Regions from separate parts of the Acetobacterium wieringae genome, predicted to be linked through region 1. Evidence: riboswitches for the same ligand, from Rfam matches in the RefSeq annotation. Region 1 holds a riboswitch; the other holds the start of a gene.
What was found. Region 1 has a riboswitch for cobalamin ahead of CHL1_RS18615 (type 1 glutamine amidotransferase). Riboswitches for the same ligand answer to the same signal wherever they lie in the genome.
Positions count from the first base shown of each region.

Region 2: linked by a shared signal. The riboswitch ahead of CHL1_RS13735 (hypothetical protein) and the one ahead of CHL1_RS18615 (type 1 glutamine amidotransferase) in region 1 are both predicted to bind cobalamin.

Region 1 is NZ_CP097897.1:457,769-465,616, reverse strand. It holds gene CHL1_RS02230 (hypothetical protein) at 1-22, shown strand, start outside; gene CHL1_RS02225 (chitobiase/beta-hexosaminidase C-terminal domain-containing protein) at 19-933, shown strand; gene CHL1_RS02220 (MORN repeat-containing protein) at 1,005-1,847, opposite strand; gene CHL1_RS02215 (creatininase family protein) at 1,901-2,662, opposite strand; gene CHL1_RS02210 (type 1 glutamine amidotransferase) at 2,927-3,310, opposite strand; partial or broken gene CHL1_RS18615 (type 1 glutamine amidotransferase) at 3,370-3,639, opposite strand; cobalamin riboswitch at 4,118-4,306, opposite strand; gene CHL1_RS02200 (bifunctional cobalt-precorrin-7 (C(5))-methyltransferase/cobalt-precorrin-6B (C(15))-methyltransferase) at 4,396-4,779, opposite strand; gene CHL1_RS02195 (hypothetical protein) at 4,724-4,975, opposite strand; gene cbiE (precorrin-6y C5,15-methyltransferase (decarboxylating) subunit CbiE) at 4,968-5,594, opposite strand; gene cbiD (cobalt-precorrin-5B (C(1))-methyltransferase CbiD) at 5,582-6,727, opposite strand; gene cobI (precorrin-2 C(20)-methyltransferase) at 6,740-7,480, opposite strand; gene CHL1_RS02175 (precorrin-8X methylmutase) at 7,474-7,848, opposite strand, start outside.
Region 2 is NZ_CP097897.1:2,793,821-2,801,668, reverse strand. It holds gene CHL1_RS13755 (energy-coupling factor ABC transporter ATP-binding protein) at 1-846, shown strand, start outside; gene CHL1_RS13750 (energy-coupling factor ABC transporter permease) at 962-1,726, shown strand; gene CHL1_RS13745 (energy-coupling factor ABC transporter substrate-binding protein) at 1,726-2,058, shown strand; gene CHL1_RS13740 (EutP/PduV family microcompartment system protein) at 2,312-2,773, opposite strand; gene CHL1_RS13735 (hypothetical protein) at 2,786-3,433, opposite strand; cobalamin riboswitch at 3,605-3,779, opposite strand; gene CHL1_RS13730 (TOBE domain-containing protein) at 4,039-4,248, opposite strand; gene CHL1_RS13725 (substrate-binding domain-containing protein) at 4,442-5,233, shown strand; gene CHL1_RS13720 (ABC transporter permease) at 5,243-6,067, shown strand; gene CHL1_RS13715 (ATP-binding cassette domain-containing protein) at 6,061-6,798, shown strand; gene CHL1_RS13710 (heavy-metal-associated domain-containing protein) at 6,795-7,013, shown strand; gene modD (ModD protein) at 7,029-7,848, shown strand, end outside.

The sequences.
Region 1 (7,848 bases):
AAAAAAAAGCAAAAAAAATTGATTATCATCCTGGCAATTGTTGGCAGTATTCTGATTCTTGGTGGCCTCACTTTTTTCCTGTACAATCAGTTTGCCTCAGCCAATCTGACCAGTGAAGAAAAAATTGAGAAAACCACCGATCAGGATGAACTAAAAAAACTCTATGACGAACTGCTCAGTTCCTATGCAACCTCCGGAAAATCCGAAGCTGAGATTCTGGCCTTACTGGAACGGGCCGCCAAAGAAACCGGGGATCAAAGCTACATTCAAAACCAGGACAGCTATCTGGTTAAACCGCCCAGTTTCAACCTGGCTCCGGGCAGCTATGAGGGTACCCAAAACCTGGAAATCATCAAGGGTAACTCTGGTTATACGATTTATTATACCGTTGATGGCAATGTCCCCGACAAGACCTCGCCAAAATACACCAGTGCCATTCCCCTACCCCTTGGCGAAACCACGGTTAAAGCCGTCGCAGTGAGCGATAAAGGCTTTTCCAGTGCAACGATTGAAGGAAAATACATCCTGACCGCCCCCCAAGCCAATACCCAGTCTGTGCTAACCCCGGAAGAATTTATTAACAGAATCTATGGAGTATGGTATAAAACCGATTATGGCAATTCGTTGTCGATTTCTCAAACGACCTATACCGAGCACATCCCCAACCCTCTGAGCAATGCAACCGGTGATTATAGTGTTGTTTCAACCACTGATAACGGCGGCACCATCAAGGTTCTTAATTTTACGGTTGAAGGCTACAATGCAGGTGATATCCTGATTGAATTTGATTTTGGAACCCCTGGTGATAATCAGATGCGGCTCCGTCATGAAGGCAAACCCTGGTGGGACTATGCCGCTGCTGAATATATCGGTAGCGGTCAATATCATTTACCTTTCCAATTTGCCGGATCCGATATTATTACCCTGAATTAGCGCACTACTGCCAATACTAAAAACTCCCAGTCGTATGACCGGGAGTTTTTCTGGGTTACAGTTATTAAATTCTATTCCACACTCCAGGCTTCCACATTAGGAATGGTGTTTTCCTCGCCGCCATCGGTGGTGTAGGTATAGAGGTATTCAACGGTACCCCAGACCGTTACCATTTGACCTTCAACCAGCGGTGCTTCACCCGAATTCAAGCGATAATAAACCTGAACCATCTGATTAGGATCATCATTGACATCCATGATAAAATCACAGAAGTATTGCTGATTTTCATAATTTTCATAAACCTGAAAAACCCGCCCTGTCATCTTGACTTTTTTTCCAGTTTCGTTTTTGGCGTTATCAACGATTTCGGCGTAGGATATTTCTGCGGTTTGCGCTTTAAACGGATCCAGGCGCACCTTTCGCTGAACCAGCGTCTCGTTATAGTAGCCCATGTCAAAATCACCTTCGTAAATCACCTCGCCATAATAGTTGTAAAGCGTACCCTGTCCGTCATAACGATTATCAGTGTAATTGCCATCATATATGAGATTCTTATTAAGATATTCTTGTCCCGGCCCATTTAACAAATCATTCTGGTAGTAGCCTTCCTGCATAAACCCATCTTCCCAGACAGTTTGCCCGCTCCCCTGAAAATGACCTTGTTCCCATTCGCCCTCATAGGTCCAGGCCACTTCATCCTCGTCGGAAACAGTAAAGACACCATTCCCCTGGGGTAAACCTTTGACCAATTGACCCGTATAAGTGCCGGTTTTCTCACCAAACGACAAGGCCAGAGTGATTTCCTGATTTTTTACCGACTCTGACTTGTTGCCAAAAATTCCCGGGATCAGCGAACAGCCCGACAGGAACACGACTAAACCAAGCATTGTCAGTAGCACCATTAATTTTTTCATTACTTAACCACCTCTTTTCATTTTATCAGAACTATCCTTTTACCACCAAAAAACTAATACTCCCAACCCCGGCTATTCATTTCTTCAATGGCGCTGGCCACCAAATCGACAAAGATCTCAAGCATTTGCTCGCCTTTTTTTATGCTGGCTTTTGTGGGGTCGCCAGTGGCCCCAGTGGCCGTGAGTTCCTTGATATCCCAGATAATGTCAACCTTTTCATTGATCTTAATGACATTTTCCGGTACCTGGGATACCGCATCTTCCAGCTTGACCAGTTCCGGGCGTAGCGCCATCATAATCGAGGTTTCGCCTTCACCGCCATGGCCCAGTCCGTTCCAGACTTCAAAGCGGTCACCCATAATCGGGCCAACCTTGGTCCACCAATCCGGCAGATAAAGAAATTTTGCCTCGCGATGGCGATCCTTGACCTTATGGGCGGCTATTTCGAGCGCCGGAATATTACCGTCATGACCATTTAGAATATAAATGTGTTTGATGCCATTGTTAATCAGACTCTCAAAGATATCCTCGGCAATGGCAATCTCGGTTTCATAGCGCAAGGTGATTGACATCGGGTAAGAGTTATAATGAATCGAAGTCCCAAAGGGAACGCAGGGTAGCACTACCACATTGTTAAGCTTCTGCGCCACGCGTTTGGCCACCTCGGAGGGCACAAAAAAGTCCGGCCCCAGGCAGCAATGCCAGCCATGGCTCTCGCAGGATCCAAAGGTCACAATGGCGGTGACCTGATCGGCATTTTTTAACAGCTCCTGAACTTCCAGGGCGGTCATTTCGTTAAGCATTACCTTTTTCATTATAAAATTCCTTTCAATCAAATTGTTTCTTAGACTTTTGCACAAGTGCCGTGAGCTTCGCATTCAGTTTCGCACGAAACAATTTTTACACTGTACGTCGTACAGGCTATCGCCTGTTCGCCTACACGTTACAAAATTGTTTGTGGAAACTAAACGCAAAGCAATTTTTGATCAACTCTTTTGAATTTTAGAATTGCTTAAATAGATTCTGATTTATATTTACCCACTTTTTCACCAGTCAGTTGTTGTGAATAAAGATTTTTATTAAATCCGGTCAGCTTCAACCAGTAGTTTCAGCTGGTCTAAAAAAGCTGCCATCCAGAGATTGTCCTGAAGGATGTATTCCGGGTGGGCCATGACTTCCTCCGGCCGCTGTACAAAATCACTGGGGATCATTTCATCGCCGCAATTTTTAATCAGATCTTTAATAATTGCCTGGGTATTTTCCAGATGAAACTGAAAGCCAAAAACCCGTTTCTGGTAGACGAAGGCCTGGTTTTGACAGGCGGCACTGGCTGCAATGACGGTGGCCTCCGGCGGCAACTCGACAAAGGTGTCCCCATGCCAGTGAAACACGACTGGATTGTCCGGGAAAAAGGCAAACAGTGGCGATGCTTTGGCTTCTTCAAAAACGTGATCGGAAACCAACCGATTTCTTTTTGCTTATTTTTCACGACCTTCCCGCCGATGATATCCGCAATCAACTGACTGCCGAGACACAGTCCTAGGACTACCTTGTTGGCTTCAATAGCGGCTTTAATGAATGCTTTTTCGGCCTTCAGCCAGGGGTATTGCGCTTCTTCATAAATGTTCATCGGCCCCCCCATCACCACCAGCCAATCAAAATCACTCACCTCCGGCAGCGCTTCATCGTTATACAATTGTGTCGCAGTGACGGGATAATTGTTGGCTTGGGCCCATTTTAGAATACTGCCGGGATTTTCAAAGGCGACGTGCTGTAAATAGTGAATTCTCATCTGTGACCTTCCTATCTGAATAGTTATCAGTATTTTTTATAGCAAGTATACCATTTTCGGCGCTTTTTCAAAAATATTTTTTATTAAAAGAAATTTATTCCAATAAAAAAAGCGCATCCATAAGAAAATGCACTTCTTTTATTGGTGCTCAAATTTTTGGCCAGAAAAATCTAAGCAGAGGAATAATGTTTTCTATCAAAAATGTAAATTAATGAAAGCAAGGTAAATTCGGGGATGTCACACACCATCCCCGAGGAAGGGTATTAAATACTGACTTGGAGATGTCCCTTTATTCGAAGAGATTCTAAAATTGGCTAGGAGAAAGTAACCAACTGCCGGAAATCACACACTTCCCGGTTCGCTTGCGATCGTCACCGACGGCAAGACGAAAAAAAATCCTTCTCCAACGGAGAAGGATAAAAGAATCATACTTACAAATCTAAATATAATGCTCTTAAAGTCCTCTAAATCGGAGGTTGTTAAGAAATCACTACAAACAGGTCTTCTGGCTCAACAATCAACTTTCCATCTCCCTTCCCGCTAATTTCTTAACAGTGGTTATGAGACGGTCATCATGTTTTACAGCTGCGATTACAGCAAAGGATTTACACCTTTTTCCCTTGAATATAGGACAAGTTCACTATTTAATTGAATTCATTCTACACGAAAAACTGCTGCTTGTCAATAGCAGTTTTTCAGCAATTTTGAAACTGTCGCAAGCTTACCGACCAGTTTCACATATACCGAAACGGTTGTTTACTTCACATCACCCGTAATAATAAAAATTGGATTGGCGGCCTTTAACATCGTTAAACCACCGATGCCTTCGCCCCGGCTGATACCGACCTGAATCAGTTCGACATTGTCAAAATACTGATTCATCAACGTGGTGGCCTGGGCGGCGTTCTCCAGGGTCACAAAGTTGGCAATGACCCGGCCGCCGGGGCGGGTATTGGCTTTGCACCACTGAAAAAGGCTTTCCATATTCCCACCGGAACCGCCGATGATGACTCGGTCTACCGGCTCTTTGATTTCAGCCAGCGCCTCAGGCGCCTTGCCGGGAATAATCACCACGTTATCGGCATTAAAATGGTCTTTGTTTTTTTGCACCAGCTCCAGTGCTTTCTCTTTGGCTTCCACGGCATAGACCTTGCCATTTTCTGCAGCATAGGCCGCTTCCCATGGTCAGACCGCCGGTACCGGCGCCGATATCCACCACCACGTCACCCGATTCAATTCCCAGTAGCGAAATGGTTAAAATACGGATTTCCCGTTTGGTCATTGGGGCCTTGCCGCGAATATAGGCCTCGTCCTTGTATCCTGCTATCTTACTCATTGATCACCACCACGACTGCCAGTCCTTCCTCCTGATAAGTCAGGGCTTCTGCCACCGTTAGTCGGGTGATCTTTTCATTGGGATAGGACAGCTCTTCACCGACATAAAGAATACTGTTCTCGCAACCGGCTGTCTGCAGGATTCCGGCAATAAAGGCCGTATTATTATTTTTGTCGGTAAGAATACCCAGCTTTTTGTTTTCTGCCAGCGCCGCCGCCAAATCCTGATCCCGACCGTGCAAGCTCAAAAGCCTCGCATCCTCCCAGCTAATAGCCAGTTTGGCAAAAAAATACTGCAGTGAGCTGATCCCAGGAATACAGACAATGTCCTTTTCCGGCACCAATTTTTTTGCATAGGTCAGCAGACTATAAAAACCGCAGTCCCCGGAAACTACCAGGGCGGTTTTGCGGGTCTGATAGCCCTTAGCAACCTTTTCCATCAGCTCACTGAGAGGGGTTCCCTTGCCGATAAAAAGCATCTCCTTGCCACTGGCATCAAAACTTTCGGCGTGGCGGGTGCCACAGAGAATCACTTCCGCTGCGGCAATTTCTTTTAAGGCGATCGGTAAGATATAATCCGGATGCCCCGGTCCCAATCCAATAATTTTTAATGGGTACATAATCGTTTCCTCAACTCTTCTGCGTCTTTGCTTTGTCCTAAAAAGCCATGGATCTTGGAAAACAGCACCACTTCGATATCAATAGTGCCATAAACCCGATCAGTGACTTTCTTCTTTACCACTTCGGCCAGCTGATTAAAATAGTCCGGCAGATTTTCGGCCAGGATTATATCGGTGGCTTCGTCGGTAGTTTTGGCGGCCATGATTTTTGCCATGGTATCCCGGGATGCACCCAGGATACCGGCATGGGCGGTCAGAATCTCCATCCGGCCATCAGCCACGCTGCTATGGGTATTAAATATTCCGCCCGCTACCTTGACAAGCTTACCCAGATGCCCAATTAAAAGAATTTTATCAAAACCCATCCGCTCGGCCTCATCCAGCATAAAGCCGATAAAATTGCTGGTCTTAACCAGCACATCTTCATTAAGCCCCAGTTCCTCCGAGAAGTCTTTGCCATAATTGCCGGGCACAAAGATGATTTCATTAAAGCCCTTGGCATGAAGCACCGAGAGTTCCAATTTCAATGAAGCTTTCCAGGCCTCTTCACTCATCGGTTCCACAATGCCGGTGGTGCCGATAATTGACAGTCCGCCTTCAATCCCCAGCTTGGGATTAAAGGTGCGCTTGGCCAGCTCAACTCCCTGGGGAATCGACAGCTCCACCTGCCAGCCTTTGGGTAAATCGGGCCGATGCTTGATGGCATCAGAATCCAGAACCGCACGAATTTCCTGGGCGATCATCTCTCTGGGGGTGGGATTAATGGCCGGTTCGCCCGGGGGGATGCTCAGTCCCACCGAGGTCACCGTCCCAACGCCAATGCCAGCAATAAAAGTGATCCCGGCCTGATCAGATGGGATCACCTTTGCAAAAATCTTAATGCCATTGGTCACATCCGGATCATCCCCAGCGTCTTTGACTACCGAACAGGACGCTTCGTACTCGGAAAAAGTCTGATCATGAAGCACCAGATCCAGGGGCCAGCCTTTGGGCGTATTGATTTTTACCGTATCCCATTTCTGCTGATTTAAAAACATCAGCAGGGCGGCTTTGGTGGCCGCCGTCGCACAGGAACCGGTGGTATAACCATAACGCATTATTTTGCCATTTTTTTCGACGGTTTTATTAAACATCAAAACCCTCCCTTACTGAAGGGGATAATTCTTCTTGATTAATAAGGTCGATAAGTAAGGAATCTTACCCTTTAACACCTCAATATCCCGGATCACCTGCTGGGTTTCCATGCCAATGTTGGACACCAGCACAAAACTTTTCTCCAGCCCTCGGGCTTCCAGCTCCGCTGCCATCCAGGCATTGTTGGCAGAAATCTTCATCACCACAATGTTCTGGTGGGCATCCAGAATTGCCCGGATTTCTTCCTCCGGCTGAGTCATGGCTACAATCCCTAACGACTCTTCGCCCTGGGTCAGCGGAATATTCAGTTGGGCACCTAAATTGCAGAATGACGGCACCCCGGACAGGGTGACCACTTCAATGTTGCGTTTTAACAGATATTCCATCACATAGGAATAAGTACTAAAGACCATTGGATCACCCAGGGTAATAAAGGCGACATCTTTGCCCTGGTTAAGGAGTACCTCTATTTCGTCGGCATTCTCCTGCCACTGTTTTTCAAGAGCTTCCCGTTCTTGAGACAGGGAAATCATTGGGAAGTTCATTTCAATGACTTTTGATAAATCGGAAATGTGGCTTTTAACTATTTCAAAGGCAACACTGGTGCTGCCCATTTTTTTTACCGGTGTAATCACCGCATCACAGGCATCTAAAACCTTAGCCGCCTTAACGGTCAGCAGATCCGGATCGCCGGGACCGACTCCGATGCCGTAAAAAATTCCTTTTTTTGCTGCACTCATGATCTTTACCATTCCCTTCCCAATTGATAAAGCATGGCGTTAAGAATAGCAGCCACTACTGGACTGCCACCTTTACGGCCGTTGATTCGGATGACCGGGCTGTCAATCTGATCCAAGGCTTCTTTTGATTCGGCTGCACCGACAAAACCGATGGGGGCACCAATGATCAAGGCTGGTTTGGCAGTACCCTGTTTGACCTGTTCAATTAATGTATAGAGCGCAGTTGGCGCATTACCGATGGCAAAAATACCGACGCTGTCGTCTTTTAAGGCTTTTTCCATGCTGACAGTTGAGCGGGTAACGCCACGTTCTTTCGCTTCAGCAGCGACATCGGCATCATGAACGTAATTAACAATTTCAATGCCGTGATCGGCCAGTGC
Region 2 (7,848 bases), 1.4 Mb from region 1:
AAAGTCAATAATCTTCATTACAGTTATGGAACCGGTAACCCGGCCCTGAAAGGGGTCAGTGTCGATATTTACAAAGGCGAAAAGATTGCCGTGATTGGCTCCAACGGCTCCGGAAAATCGACGTTTTTTCTTAATGCCAATGGGGTGCTGAAGGCCGATCATGGCGAAATCAGCTATCAGGGTACCGTCATTAATAAAAAGAATTTAAAAGAACTCCGAAAAAACATTGGCATTGTTTTTCAGGATGCCGATAACCAGATCATTGCCTCCACAGTGATGGCTGAGGTTGGCTTTGGTCCGATGAATTTAAAACTGCCCCGGGAAGAAGTAATCCATCGGGTCGATGAGGCCCTGACTTACATGAATATTCTCGATTTTAAGGATCGTCCACCCCACTATTTGAGTGGCGGCGAAAAAAAGCGGGTCACCATTGCCGATATTATTGCCATGAAATCCGAAGTGATTATCTTTGATGAACCGACCGCAGCCCTGGATCCCCTCAATGCTCAAATGCTGGAAGATGTGCTGGTCAAGCTGGGGCAAGAAGGCAAGACGATGCTGATCTCCACTCATGATGTCGATTTTGCCTACCGTTGGGCCGAGCGGGCGATTGTTTTTGATCGGGGGAAAATCATCGCCGATGGGACACCGCTGGAGATTTTTAAAAACCGGGAAATTCTTAAACAGGCCAATCTGAAGCGGCCGACGATGTTGGATGTCTATGAAATGCTGGTGGAGAAAAAAATGGTAAAGAACACTGATGCTTATCCCACCACCCCCAAGGAACTGAAGATTTTGCTGGAAAACAATTTGTATTATCCTGAATCATCAGTACCGATGATTTAGCGAGTAACGATAAGGGATACAATTATTAAAGATTAAGCAGGTTTTGCAAAAATTAATATGAGCGCTCAACGGTTTTTGCAAACCCTTAATATATAGTAAAACAAGAGGAGGAACTATGAACACACGTTTAAACATTAGAGAAAAAAGATTTGTTGCCGTGGTAGCAGCCATTGCCCTGGTTTTCGGATTTACCCCGGTGGCCAGTGCCATGCACATTATGGAAGGGTATCTGCCCGTTGGTTTCAGTATCGCCTGGGGGGGAATCTGCATTCCCTTTTTAATTGCCGGTTATCTGTCAATTAAGAAAACCCTCAAGGAAAATCCTAAAACCATCACCCTGCTGGCCATGGCCGGTGCCTATGTATTTGTGTTGTCATCGTTAAAAATTCCATCTGTTACCGGCAGCTGTTCCCATATGACCGGAACCGGGCTGGGAGCAATTCTCTTTGGACCGGCAGCAGTTAGCATTCTGGGCATCATTGTTCTGTTATTTCAGGCCATTTTACTGGCCCATGGCGGTTTGACGACGCTGGGAGCCAATACCTTTTCAATGGCGATTGCCGGACCATTTGTAACCTATGGTATTTTCATTCTTTGTAAAAAAATAAAGATCAATCGCCATGTCGGGGTTTTTCTGGCAGCGGCAATTGGGGATTTGTTTACTTACTGTATCACCGCTTTCCAGTTGGCCTTGGCCTATCCCTCTGAAAGCGGCGGAGTTGCGGCCTCAATGGTAAAATTTCTGGCAGTATTTGCACCAACTCAGCTGCCGTTGGCGATTATTGAAGGGATTCTGACCGTGGTCATCATTATCGGCCTGGAAACCTATGCGCAACCAGAACTTAATGATTTGGGATATCTTACCGGAGGTGTAAAATAATGACAGCAACAAGAAAAACGGTAATTGGTCTTTTAGTATTGGTGGTATTGATTGCTCTGGTGCCCCTGTTTATCCTGCAGGATGCGGAATTTGGCGGATCGGATGATGCCGGTAGTGGGGTGGTTTCAGAGATTACCGGAACCGAATATGAACCCTGGTTTACCCCTATTTTTGAAACGGCCATTAATGGTGAAATCCCCGGCGAAGTGGAAAGCTTGTTTTTCTGCATCCAAACCGGTATCGGTGTCGGTATTATTGCTTTTGTGATGGGTCGCTTTGTTGAACGCAAGAAGCAGGAAGAAGGCAAGACCGGCAAGAAAAAAACGAAATAGGTTCAGTTTAGCGGCAGATCCTTTTAAGAAACGAAAAATTAAATTAGGTTTTATTTGCGTGCGTCTATAAAAAAGCGCGTTATTTTCACAATGAAATTAACGCGCTTTTTTAAACGATATCAAGAAATCAGTGTCTTTGAATCGTTTGTGTTCAGGCAGAAAATACTATTTGGCTGGTCAAATAGGGATTTTGTCTGCCTGGGGTAATATCAGTGGGTAGCTTTATCATTCAAGTGATTGTGTGCTTTCTCACTTAGATTTCAAAAGTGACATATTTCTGAATAACCGCTTTAAGCTCAGTGATCCCTTCACCGGTGAGGGCACTGACCGGATGAATCTTATCCGGATGGATACCTGCATAAGTCAGGTAACGACGACTGCGTTTCAGATCGCTATGCCTGTGGTCGATCTTGGTGATGACCCCGATCACCGGGATGTTGTAGGTACAGACAAAATTGGGCGGAACCGAGTTTTGATGATCGGTACTGGAATTAATCAGGACGATCAGTCCGGCATCACAGGTCACATTGATGGCCTGGGGTCGAAAACAGGGTAGTTCAACAAATTCGCCGGGAGTGTCAATAAAATGGTCAGAATAACTGACCTGCTGAGTTTTGCCATAAGTGATCAATTCATTGGTCAGCCGTTGGAATAAGGTGGTTTTGCCACTGCCAATCCGACCGATCAGAGCGATGCGGTTTTTATTATTTGCCATAAAAATCCTCCGTTAGGCTGATTGGACAAAACGTGCTTCCCGGCCGATGCAGGCATCGATGGGGCAGGTTTGACACTCGCAGTAATCCAATAAATCTTCAAAAAGAATGCCGGAAGAACTGTAAAGCGGGCGCATGGTGCTGTATTTGGTTATTTCCATACCGATGCTTTTGGTGGTGTTACCAAAGGTATTGAAGATAATCTGATTGGCCTCAATCGACCAGTCCGGGAGTAGTCCGGGATTGACCATTCCGATTTTATCAAAGCTTTGCTCCAGCTGGATCGTATTTTTCAGATATCGCATTGCGGAAGTCATAACGGGAAGTTTAAGCGAATTTACCAGATATTTTTCGGTCTGAATGAGGTTGGTTGGCATGTCGCCGATGGTCAACAGGTACAAAAACACCTTTTGGTTGTCCGACAAGAGATGTTTCAGGATCTTACTTTTATATACGTGGTCGCCGATCAGAATCGTGTTGCCGGTGGTTGTTTTGACCGGACATTCTTTTAGAATGGCCCGGGGTTTAAACCGTTGGCTTAAAATATTCGCAGCATAGCTGTACTCTTCATAGGCAGAGGAATCCGCCTCAAGGGGCTTCTTTCCCAGTAATTTTTCAATATCTGTTCCAATGGGAATCTTTTTGATAACAACGTCTTTCATTTTTTTCCTCTTTTCTTGAGTGTTCAGTTTTTTCATTTCTGCAAAAATAAAAAAACCTTTTCAAAAAAAGGTTTACAAATGCGGGACTATTTCGGTGACGTCATCAATTAAAGGAGAACGTCATTTCGTTTTCTGCTCACATTTTGCAGCCTTCTTTGAAGCTTCAAACAGATGATGCGTTTACAAAAATATCCTGACTTGGAGGGACTTTCTGCACCCAGCCTTCTCGGTTTTCCCAATGACTGAATACGTCCATATTCTCCTTACAGTAGCAAAGAAACTGTCGCAGATTTTCACCGCGTTCCTTTTGTAAATGCTTTTCTATGCCAATAATAAACTAAAAATGGGTGTTAATCAAGTCTATTATTGTTTTTTTCAAGATGAAGGTAAAGATCCTTGGATTAGAGACAATAACTGAATTTAAAGCTTATTTGCAAATCATGAGAATTCCTTACCGGAAATTAAAAGAGTTTTGAAAAAATGGTAACGGATCGATAACAAAGGAAATGTTTTGTTTGCGAATATCCCTAATATCCTGGGATCAGCTACGCTAAAACACAGAAACGGAATTGCTATCCGCTTCTGTGTTTTGAATTGAGATTCGTCTAGTCAACCATAACCATAACCGATGTTGCTTTGATGACCGCAGTTGCATCACCGCCGACGACTAATCCAAGATCTTTGATTGCCGCCATGGAAATTGTTGCTGAAATAATGTTGCCATTTCCAATATCAATTTTCACGATCCCGCTCACCGCACCATCTTCAATTGCAACAATTTTTCCTTTCAACTGGTTTCTTGCACTTAATTTCATTTTGACACCCCCTTTCCCACAAGGTATTAAATACTACCTTTTTAATTTTACCCATTTTAAGCTAGACAAAACAGTGTTAAACAGCGAAGTGAATTTAACCGAAATGATTTCTTGACATAAAAGAAGGGTATACAATATAATAACATTCATAACAAAACAAAACAATACTAAGCGAATCAAAAGGAGAAGTTGAGTGAAACGTAGAGGAAAATGGTTAGCGATTTTATTGGTAATGGGAACACTACTCGGTTTGGTGTCGGGTTGTGGCAGCAATTCAAGTCAGGCCGAAGAAAAGGCTGATACGACAAAAAGCCTTGATGGTCAAACACTGTTTGTATACTGCGGAGCCGGGATGACCAAACCCTTTGGTGAGATTGCCGATCAGTTTAAAGCAGAAACCGGTTGTGATATCCAGGTGGTTTATGCCAACGCCGCTCAAAGCCAGAATCAGATTCAGACAACTGGCGAAGGTGATTTGTTTATTGCTGGCTCGGCTGATGAGCTCAAACCGGTTCAGGATAAGGTGAGCGAAAGCATCGATCTGGTTAAACACATTCCGGTGTTAGCGGTAAAAAGCGGCAATCCGCTTGGCATCACTGGCTTAAACGACTTAACCGGGGCCGGGGTCGAAGTCGTATTGGGGGATGGTGAAGCGACACCGATTGGTAAGATCGCCAATAAAGCCTTAACCGACCTGGGCATTTTAAACAATGTGAACGTCGTTGCCCGGGCTGCAACAGCCCCGGAAATAGCCAACGCCCTGTCGGTGGACGAATGCAATGCAATTATTGTCTGGAAAGAAAATGTGCCAGCCAATGCTGAAATTGTCAATACCCCAGACCTCAATGCGTATGTAAAAACAGTTCCGGCAGCTAAATTAAGCAGCAGTGCCAATACAGAAGCGCTGGCGGCGTTTATGACCTATCTGGATTCGGATCCGGTCAAGACGATTTGGGAAAAAAACGGTTACGAAGTACTCAACTAGACTGTTGGTATGAGAGGGAAAATATCAACCTTTGATTTTTTTGAAATCCTGACCATTATTATTACCTTTATTGTCATTATCTTTACGACGGCGTTGATATTGGCAATTGTACTTAAAGGGATCCCTTATTTAGGGGCCGCGTTTTATTCAGAGGAAGTACGGTTCTCCATCAGGCTAAGCTTATATACAGCCAGTATTGCGACGCTTATTTGTATGTTGCTGGCGATACCGACTGCTTATGCATTAACCCGGACCGTATTTCCATTTAAAAGGGCATGTCAAATGATAATTGAACTGCCGCTGTCGATGCCCTATCTCGTTTTAGGACTCAGTCTATTGATTATTTTCTCCTCGGATTTTGGAAAAGCTTTAAAAGAACTGGGGTTTAAAGTCGTGTTTGATAAAAACGGGATTATTATCGCCCAGACAGTTGTCAATTTACCGTTTGCCATTCGTTTTATTCGTACGGCATTTGAAGAAGTTGATGAGCGGCTGGAATTTATCTCCGGTAGTCTGGGAGCGACAAAGTGGGAGCGATTTATCACCATTACCCTGCCCCTCGCCCGAAATGGTATTCTTTCAACGATTATTCTGACATGGTCGAGAGCCTTAGGCGAGTTTGGCGCGACCCTGATGCTAGTCGGTGCGACGCGGATGAAAACCGAAACATTGACGACATCGATATATTTGAATCTGGCGACTGGTGATACCGGAGCCTCAATGGCTTCGGCGACAGTGATTCTGATCATTTCGCTGCTGTCTTTGTTTCTGACGAATTGGATCGGTCGAAAAAATAAGCAAGAAAGCCGGATGAAGGATGTGAATAGATGGTAAATGCAATGGTTGAAATTAACAATTACTCCGTCCAACTGGGAAAATTCAAGTTGAATCAGATCAACTTAAACATCGGTGAGAAAGAGATCTTTGCGGTTTTAGGCAGAACCGGGTCGGGTAAGACCGTTTTGCTTGAATCGGTCGCAGGATTTTACCGGAAATTTTCCGGAAAAGTAATGATTCAGGGGATCCCCGTCATCGATGTACCGCTGGAAAAGCGAAATATCGGATTTGTCTATCAGGACTTTGGTTTGTTTCCCCATATGACTGTTTTTGATAATATTACCTATGGCTTAAAAATCCGCAAGATAGACAAAGGCGTTCAAAAAGAAAGAGTCGATAAAATGGCGGAAATATTATCCATCGGCCATATTCTAAAACAATATCCCGGAACCTTAAGTGGTGGCGAACGACAGCGAACAGCACTGGCCCGGGCTTTGATTTTAAACCCGCAGCTGCTTTTGATGGATGAACCCTTTTCATCTCTGGATCCGGCAACTAAAGAAAACATGTATGATCAGATTAATAAAATTCATGACATTTTCGGGTGTACGATTCTATTTGTGACCCACGATTTCAATGAAGCCCAGCGCATGGCCAACCGAATCGGCATTATGGTCAATGGCGAATTAAAAGCTATCAGAAAAAGTACCGACTTATTCGAGCGGTGTCAGGATGAAGAAATCAATCAGTTTCTGGGTAGCAATTATGAAAGGAGCGTGCACGAATGAAAGAGCAAGTGTTTGCGGTAGACGGAATTATGTGCCCCAAATGTGTCAAGAAAATTACGGAAGTATTACTACAACAGGATGGTATCAGTCAGGTTGAGGTCAGCGATGATTATCAGTCCGTTACAATTCTATTTGACGAGCAGCGGATCATCAACGATACTATCAAAGACAGCATCGAAACAATCGAAGGCAAAGCATTCAAAATAATCACCTGAAACGGAGGAAAAAAGATGTCATTTATATCAATCAACGAGATTGACCAGTTAATTAATGAGGACGTTCCCTATATTGATTTGACCAGCTGGGTTTTGGGGGTCAGGGAACAGCCGGGAAAAATTGCTTATTTTACCCGGGAAGATGCGGTTGTCTGTGGCACCGAAGAAGTCAGTTCGGTCTTTGAGCGATTACATATCAAAACAGAATCGATGGTGGCTTCAGGGCAGAAAGTCAGTGCCGGTGACGAACTGATTACCGGCACGGGACGGGCCGAAGATTTACATAAAGCCTGGAAGGTGGGTCAGAATATTCTTGATAATTGTTCGGGAATTGCCACCAAAACCCGAAAAATGGTGGATATGGCCAAGAGTGTCAGTCCGAACACAGCGATCTTGACAACCCGGAAGGGATTTCCCGGAACCAAGGCATTGGCGATCAAGTCGATTATGTCCGGCGGGGCCATGCCCCATCGGTTGGGTTTATCGGAAACGATTCTTATTTTTAAACAGCATCTGAATTTTATTGGCGGGTTTGATGGTCTGCTAAAAAAAATGCCGGAGCTCAAAGCGGAATGCTGTGAAAAGAAAATTATTGTCGAAGCCACCACTTTGTCCCAGGCAATTGATCTTTGCCAGGCCGGGGTAGATGGAATCCAGTTTGATAAGCTGACGGTCGAAGATCTGAGCGCAGCGGTTAAGCAGTTGCGCAGTGAATTTCCTGGCGTTGTGTTGCTGGCAGCGGGCGGCATCAATGAGACGAATATTTCCGCTTATGCCAGCACCCAGGTCAATGGTATTGTGACAACCTGTCTCTACAGTGCCAAACCCATTGACG